DNA from 2 places in the Chelatococcus sp. GCM10030263 genome. Region 1 is predicted to be linked to the other one. Evidence: riboswitches for the same ligand, from Rfam matches in the RefSeq annotation. Region 1 holds a riboswitch; the other holds the start of a gene.
What was found. Region 1 has a riboswitch for cobalamin ahead of ACFQU1_RS09955 (ABC transporter substrate-binding protein). Riboswitches for the same ligand answer to the same signal wherever they lie in the genome.
Positions count from the first base shown of each region.

Region 2: it holds a riboswitch for cobalamin, as region 1 does, so the genes downstream of both, ACFQU1_RS07500 (CbtB-domain containing protein) here and ACFQU1_RS09955 (ABC transporter substrate-binding protein) in region 1, are expected to answer to the same signal.

Region 1 is NZ_JBHTDB010000004.1:134,220-138,398, forward strand. It holds gene ACFQU1_RS09945 (ABC transporter ATP-binding protein) at 1-12, opposite strand, end outside; gene ACFQU1_RS09950 (FecCD family ABC transporter permease) at 9-1,046, opposite strand; gene ACFQU1_RS09955 (ABC transporter substrate-binding protein) at 1,046-2,050, opposite strand; cobalamin riboswitch at 2,237-2,477, opposite strand; gene ACFQU1_RS09960 (DUF2254 domain-containing protein) at 2,579-3,955, opposite strand.
Region 2 is NZ_JBHTDB010000003.1:622,941-627,119, reverse strand. It holds gene ACFQU1_RS07510 (aldo/keto reductase) at 1-34, shown strand, start outside; gene ACFQU1_RS07505 (MFS transporter) at 129-1,370, shown strand; cobalamin riboswitch at 1,390-1,588, shown strand; gene ACFQU1_RS07500 (CbtB-domain containing protein) at 1,623-1,796, shown strand; gene ACFQU1_RS07495 (CbtA family protein) at 1,804-2,538, shown strand; gene ACFQU1_RS07490 (DUF1636 family protein) at 2,535-2,945, shown strand; gene cobW (cobalamin biosynthesis protein CobW) at 2,942-3,988, shown strand; gene cobN (cobaltochelatase subunit CobN) at 3,999-4,179, shown strand, end outside.

The DNA of each region.
Region 1 (4,179 bases):
GGCTATGCTCATGACGGGCGCCTCGCGCGGTAGAGGATGACGGCGAAGGCCGGCGCTCCGAAGAGGGCCGTGACCACGCCGATCGGCAGGATCTGCTGCGGGATGATCACTCGCGAGATGATATCCGCGACGACCATGAAGACCGCCCCCATCATGAATGCCGCTGGCAGGAGGCGGCCGTGGCCGGGCCCGACCAGGAACCGGGCCGCATGGGGAATGACGAGCCCGACGAAGCCGATGGAACCGACGAGGCTCACCATCGTCGCGGTCATGGCGGCGGCCGCGCCGTAAAGCACGAGCTGGGTCCGCCTGACGGGGATGCCGAGCGCGGCGGCCGCGTCGCCGCCGAAGGTGAAGGCATCGAGCGCGCGGGCATGGAGGAGCGAGATGCCGAAGCCGAGGAATGCAACCGGTGCCGCAAGATGGACATCGGGCCAGCGCACGCCGCCGAGATTGCCGAGGAGCCAGAACATCACGCCGCGCACCTGCTCGGCGCTGGCGGAACTGGTGACGATATAGGAGGTTGCGGCGTTGAAGAGTTGCGAGCCGGCGACGCCGGCCAGAATCGTGCGGTCGAGCCCACCGCCCGCTCCGGCGGCGAGCAGGACGACGAAAGCGAAAGCGATGATCGCTCCGGCAAAGGCTCCAGCCGACAGCGATAGCGTGCCGGCGCCGAGCCCCAGGATCATGACGGCGACCGCGCCGGTCGACGCCCCGGCGGAAATCCCCAGCATGTAGGGCTCGGCCAAGGGATTGCGCAGCAAGGCTTGCAGGATCACGCCGGAAACGGCGAGCGCGGCGCCGCAGCAGGCGGCGACGAGAGCACGGCTCAGCCGGTAGTCCCAGATGATGCCTTCCTGAACCCTGCCAACCCCGAAGCCGGCGTCCACCAGCCTGTTGGCTATCGCCTTGAAGGTGGTGGTGAGCGGGATCGCCATCTCGCCGATCGAGACCGCAAAGCTGATGGCGACGGCGAGGAGGCCAAGCCCCGCGAGGACGAAGACGGCTTGCAACTCCCAGCCGCGGCCAAGAACCGGATCGCGGATCAATGGGAAAGCCCGAACGACTTGATGCCGCGCGCCAGCGCCTCGATGCCGTCGACCGTGCGGACCGAGGGATGCATCGCCTCGACATCCATGAGAATGAACCGCTTGTTGCGGACCGCATCGAGCCTGCTGACGACCGGGTCGTTCATCAGGAAGTCGCGCTTCACGGCAGGGTCGTCGGCTGGATAACGGCGGCGGTTCATCTCGGCCATCACGATGACGGTCGGATCGGCGGCGACGATGCTCTCCCAGCTCGTGAGGGGCCATTCCTCGTCGGTGGTGATGACGTTGCGGACCCCGAGCTTCCCGATCATGGAGGCGGGCACGCCGTTCCGGCCGGCAACGAAGGCATCACCCTTCGCATTCGGGCTGGAAAACCAGAAGACGACGGAGACGTCCTTCGCCTTCTCGCCCGCCACGGAGGCTATCGCATCCGCCTCCCGCTTCCGCAGGTCGGCGATGAGCGTCTCGCCGCGCTCCCTGACGTCGAAGATTTGCGCCAGCTCGCGGATCTCCTGGTAGACGAGATCCATGGTGAACGGCGTCTTGCGCGCGCCGTCGCCGCCCTTGCTGTTGTCCTTCACGCAATCCGCCGGCGAGACATAGGTCGGGATGCCGAGCTTCGCGAATTGCTCGGGTCGTCCCACCACCCCGTTCGGCCCGACATGCCACACGAACTGGGCCGTCACCAAGTCGGGGTTTTGAGCCACGACGGCCTCGAAGCTCGGATCGTTGTCGGCCAGGCGCTTGATCCCGGCATTCTCGTTTGCGAACTGCTTCAGGACAGGCCCGAACCAGACGGCGGTTCCGACCATTCGATCGGCGAGGCCGAGCGAAAAGAGGATTTCCGTGCTGCTCTGGCCGATGGAGACGACCCTCTGCGGCGCCTTTTCGAAGGTGATCGGAGCACCGCAATTCTCGATCGTCAGAGGATAATGCGTCGGCTGCGCTGCAAGGCTCTGCTGCGGTGCGAGCGCGAGGAAAAGAAGCCCGGCCGCCGCCAGCGCGAGCCGGAATGGACGGAATACGACGCTTGCAGGTGTAAGGACGCTTGCAGGATAAAGAAGAACAGACACCGACAACCCCTTTTCTCTGAAAGGGGGCTTGGGCCGAAGGTTCGCATGGCTGGACCGTGCCGGGAGCCGGCGTGCAGGACAGCAAAGCGATCCGCCGGGACACCCCGCCCGAGGACACGTTCGATGCTCACGGGCAGGTCTCCTGGCTCGCGGGTCGAAACCGGCTGTCTGGCCTTCCCAACGCAGGGCACCTCAGGCGGTGCGGGCGTCAGTGGCACGTCGCGACAGCGGCTCGCCGCTTACAGTTGCGGGGGCAGCTCCGGCATGGGCGTTCGACCGCAAGGACGAGCCGCCGCACCGGATTCCCTCTTAGCGCCGGAGAATCACTCCGGCGACCCATGAACATCGACAAGGTGGGCCGAACCTCACGCCCCGGTCAAGCCGTGACATTCCGTCGGCGGCGATGACATAGACGAAATGTTATAACGTTGCAATATTGAAATCCTCGCGTTCGGGTCAGGAGGCTGTTTTGCCTGCAGGAGCATTCATGCCCCCCGTCCACGCAGCCTTCAGGGCGTCCTCCGCGGCCGTGGAACGGCGCTCTATCTGCTCACGATCGGTCTGGTCCGTGATCGTGTGCTCGGCGGCCGCCCTGACGCTCGTGAGTTGCTCCCGGACGGCATCGAGCTGGACCGGCAGTCTCGCACGTTCAGCGATGCGGGCGAGCGCCTCGAGCATGTGAATGACGACGAGGGGCTTGTCCGCGCCGTTCTGGCGGATCTGGCTGAACCCGGCTTTCAGCAGGCTCGCATAAGTCGAGCGCGGGCAGACGATGCGGATCTTGCCGTCCTCATCGGCGAAGAGGCCGGGCGGCAGGGCCCGGTTCATGATCCGCGACAGGGACGCCGAAAGCTGGTTGAGCACCGCCACGGCGGTATAGGGATCGTTGACGCCCGGCGACAAAGCCCGCACGGCGATCTCGACCAGATGCCGGATGGAGAATTCGAGGTCCTGGACGGGTGTGCGGTGAACCCCGATCAGGATGCACTCGCTGATCGCCTTCTTGAGATCGTCGCCGACGCGGTCGCGCGGATGAATGCCGATTCCCTGTCCGCCCTCCACGACATAATCGCCCGCTCTGAAGTAGAGGCCCACGAGGACATCGGCCCGGCGGGCGACCGCCTCCAGGCGATCGAACTCGATCGCCTGGACGTAACCGGCCTTGTCCGGTCCGACGAAGACCGCCTCCCGGTCGAAGTCTCTGGGCAAGGCATCGGCGGGATCGACCGGATCGTCGGGCGCCAGAGGAGCAAGATCGTCGATGACGCCGTCGAGTTCGCGGCCGACGCGCTCGATGACCGTTTCGGACATGATCGAGCGGGCGAGCGTATGGAGGAAGAATACCAATAAGGCGACGCTGACGACCGTCAAAGCAATGGCGAGTGTGACGGTCGAGAATGGAAGGAGCCCCGCGCCGCCGCGCCGGCCGATCGAGGCCAGTACCAGCAGGCAATAGACGATCGTCATGACGAAGGTGCCGAGCACAGCTTGTGTCTGCGGGCTCGCCATGAAGTTGCGCACGAGCCTCGGGCCGAACTGGTTGGCGGCCAGCGTGAGCACGACCATGGTGATGGAGAAGACCAGGGTGGTCATCTGGATCATCGACGACAACAGGGTCGAGAGCAGGTCCCGTGCGTCGTTTGCCGTGCTCACATAGACGAGCCAGGGCGCCGCGTCGGAGGGACGGGCAGCGAGTTGCGCATCGAGCCACAGGCTCGCCAGCACGAGCAGGACAGCGGCCAGCGCCAGCGCCGCCGGCACGAACCAGAAGCTCGTCTGAAGGTAGTCCCAGAGCGCACGGGAGCGGCCGCGGTGCTGCAGCGGCGCACTCATCGCAGCCCCTCGCAACCACAGAGCGATGCAAACCCCGCGGGCAGGGGCGTGGCTGCGACCATATCAACTTGCGGCAGCACGATTGGCGTTGCCTTTCGGCGGTTGCACCGCGACGTCTCGGATCCTCGACCAGAGTGATGGGAACCATGCTATCGGCACGGTGTTCCCAAGCTGGTATCCGGTTTCCGCTCGAGCTCATGGCGGAACACGCCTCGAACGAACTG
Region 2 (4,179 bases), on a different contig from region 1:
AATCGACCGCATCACCGGCAAGACGGCGGCTTAAGCCGCGACCAACCTCTCGTCATGGCACCGCTGCACGGCCGGCAGCGGTGCCGGCCTTTTGCCTCATGTAACTTCCCACGGCCGATGCAGGACCGATGACGGCGATTTCTCCGAGTTCCCCGTGGACCATCTTCAGACAACGGGATTTCACGTGGTTTCTCGGCTCGCGGTTTTCGGGGTCCGTCGCCCAGCAGATCACCGATGTCGCCGTCGGCTGGCTCGTCTATGACCTGACCGGCAGCGCGCTCGCGCTCGGGCTCGTCGGGCTCGCCGCCTTTCTGCCGGTCATCAGCCTCGTCCTTGTCACGGGCCATGCGGCCGACCGGGTGGACCGGCGGCTCATCATGTTGGCCTGCTACGGGCTCAATGCGGTCATCGCCTTCGGGCTCGCCGCTTTTGCCTTCATGAAGCCGCCGGTCATTTGGCCGATCTATGCGCTCGTCGTCCTCATGGGCGTTTCGCGCGCGTTCTATCAGCCGGCGAGCCAGGCCTTCCTGCCCAATCTCGTGCCGCGGGAGCTCTTCGGCCGGGCGATCGCCTGGGGATCGTCCATTTTTCAGGTCGCGGTGATCACCGGCCCCGCGATCGGCGGACTGCTCTATGTGGCGGGCTCCGAGGTCGCGCTGGCCGGCGCGGGCCTGCTCTTCGCCTGCGCCGCTATCTGCATGGCCGCCGTCCGCCTGCGCGCCGAAAAGGTCCCGCCGCCGAAGGTCGACTGGGCGACGCTGATCGCAGGCCTCACCTTCATTCGCGCCAAGCCGGTCATTCTCGGCGCCGTGACGCTCGATCTCTTCGGCGTGCTGCTCGGCGGCGCGACCGCGCTCCTGCCGATCTATGCGGCGACGATCCTCAGTATCGGGCCGGTCGGGCTCGGGCTGCTGCGCAGCGCGCCGGCGGTCGGCGCAGCCGCCATGGCGCTTCTTCTGGCCTACAGGCCTCTGGCGCGGCGTGCGGGATATCGCATGTTCACGGCCGTGATGATCTTCGGCCTTGCCACTATCGTTTTCGGGCTCTCGACCAATTTCTTCCTCTCGCTCGGCGCGCTCACCGTGCTCGGTGCAGCCGACATGATCAGCGTCTTCGTGCGCCAGACGCTGGTGCAGGCCGACACGCCCGATGCCATGCGCGGGCGCGTGGCGGCCGTGAACACCGTTTTCATCGGCGCCTCCAACCAGCTCGGCGAGTTCGAATCGGGGACGCTCGCGGCCTTCATCGGTGTCGTTCCGGCGGTCGTCGTCGGCGGCGCCGGCACCATCCTCATCGCGCTTTTGTGGACGCGCGTCTTTCCAGCGCTCCTCCACCGCGACAGGCTGATCGAGGATATGCGGCCTGATTGACTTTTGCGGCGAGACCACGTCTAGCTGAGCCCGCGAAGGTCCTCGCGAGAGGTTGAAAGGGAATTCCGGTGCGGGTCGATGACCCAATGCCGGAGCTGCCCCCGCAACTGTGAGCGGTAAGTCTCGCGCCACGATGCCACTGGATCCGAGGGTCCGGGAAGGCGGCACGAGGCGGCGAACCGTGAGCCAGGAGACCTGCCTTCGCCTGTGTCAACTCGGGCGGCTGCCGGTGGGGCGGCCAAGGAGGTTATCATGCAAGTTTATGCCGAGACCCGCGCCGGTTCGCGGACCGATGCTCTCAAGATCGCGCTCGTTGCCTTCGCGATGGGCGTCGCGCTCGTCTTCGTGACGGGCTTCGCCCATTCCGAGGCGATCCACAATGCCGCACACGACACGCGGCATGCGCTGAGCTTTCCCTGCCACTGACCGCGACATGCTCAATCGCGTGCTGGCGGTCGCACTTGCGGCCGGCCTTGTTGCGGGACTTGCGATTGCGGTCCTACAGCATTTCACCACGACTCCGCTGATCCTCGCGGGGGAAGCCTTCGAAAAGCCGGCGGGACATGCATCGCTCGATCCGGCGGCGGGTCTTCGCTTTTCCGGCGCCACCATCATTCTCGCGCATTCCCATGGCGAAGGCGCCCATGACGAGGCGGGCTGGAGCCCGACCGACGGCCTGGAGCGGACCGCCTTCACGAGCCTCGCGACCGTCGTGACGGCGATCGGCTTTGCCCTCATTCTCATGGCCGGCCTCGTCCTCTCGGGCGATCCGATCGATGGGAGGCGTGCGCTCGCCTGGGCGGCGGCCGCCTTCATCGCCACCGGGCTCGCGCCGGCGCTGGGGCTCGCGCCGGAATTGCCGGGCAGCGCCGCCGCGCCGCTGCTCGCCCGCCAGATCTGGTGGATGGGGACCGCCGTGGCCACTGCCGCCGCGCTCTGGCTTCTCATCCGCACGCCAGGGCTCTGGGCCAAGGCCGCCGGCCTCTTGCTGCTGCTCGCGCCGCATGTGATCGGGGCACCGCGTCCGGAGGTCTATGCGAGCGGCGCGCCGGCCGAACTCGCCGGCGCCTTCGCGGCCACTTCGCTCGTAGTCAATGCCGCGCTCTGGGCGAGCGTCGCCGTCGCCGTCGGCTTCTTCTGGCAGCGGTTCAAGCCGCACGCGTCATGAGCGCCGCACAGCCCGGCGTCACGCTCTATGTCTGCGTGACCTGCCGGCGGCCGATCGCCGAAGCGGATGCGGACGGCAAGGCCTATGACGAGCCGGGGCCCGGGCTTGCCGCCAGGCTCGCGGACCGTCTAGCAGCCGACGCGGAGGTCACGGTCACGCCCGTCGCCTGCCTCTCCGTCTGCCGTCGGCCCTGCACGGTGGCGCTCGCTGCGCCCGGCAAATGGACCTATGTCGTCGGCGATCTCGACGCCGACGGCAATGTCGACGACATCGTCACGGCCGCGCGCCAGTTTGCGGCGACCGCCGACGGCATCATACCCTGGCGCGAGCGCCCGCTGCCCTTCCGCAAGAGCGTCGTGGCGCGCGTGCCGCCGCTCGATTTCAAACCGATGGATGAACCGCGATGACAAGTCCCGATGCGGCGAGCGCGAAAATTCCCTGCACCATCGTCACGGGCTTTCTCGGCGCGGGCAAGACGAGCCTGTTGCGCCATGTGCTCGGCCAGGCCGACGGCCGGCGGCTCGCCGTGATCGTCAATGAATTCGGCGACGTCGGCATCGACGGCGAGATCCTGAAGGGCTGCGGCGTCGAGGCCTGCCCGGAGGACAACATCGTCGAGCTCGCCAACGGCTGTCTCTGCTGCACTGTGGCGGACGATTTCATCCCGGCGCTCGAAGGCCTCCTCGGCAAGGAGCGGCCGCCGGAGCATATCCTGATCGAGACGTCGGGGCTCGCCTTGCCGAAGCCGCTCGTGAAGGCGTTCAACTGGCCGGCGATTTCTTCGCGCGTCACCGTGGACGGCGTCATCACCGTGGTGGACGGCCCGGCGACGGCGGCAGGGCGCTTTGCCGACGATCCCGAGGAACTCGCCAGACAGCGGGCTGCCGACCCTTCGCTCGATCACGACAATCCGCTCGAGGAGGTGTTCGAGGACCAGCTTCTGTCGGCCGATCTCGTCATCCTCAACAAGTCCGATCTCCTTGACCCGGAGGACGAGGCGCGGGTGCGCGCCGAGATCGCCGAGACGGTGCCGCGGGCGGTGAAGGTCATCACCACGCGCGACGGCGTGGTCGACCCCAAGGTGCTGCTCGGCCTTCATGCCGCCGCCGAGAGCGATCTCGACGCCCGTCACTCGCATCACGACGCGGCGGGCGAGCACGACCACGACGACTTCGACAGCTTCATCGTGGAAATCCCCGAACAGCGGGCAGCAGAAGCCATTGTCGCCCGGCTGCGCGAGGCCGCGGCGACGCACGACATCCTGCGCATCAAAGGCTTCCTTGCGATTGCGGGCAAGCCCTTGCGGCTTCTCGTGCAGGGTGTCGGCGAACGCTTCCAGCAGCAGTTCGAGCGGCCGTGGCGCCAGGACGAAGCGCGCCTCGGCCGCCTCGTGGTGATCGGCCAGAAGGGCCTCGACCGCGCGGCGATCACCACAGCGATCACGGGCTGAGGGAAGGGCGATGCATCTCCTGCCGGTGACCACGGTCGGGCTCGACGAGGCGGAAACGCCGGTCGATCTCGCTCAGTCGCCGGCCGAGATGGTCGTGCTCTCCTTCACCGACACGGATCTGTCGGCGCTCGCCGTCGCTTACGGGCTGGAGCAGGCGCATCTGCCGACCTTGCGGCTGGCGAGCCTCAAGC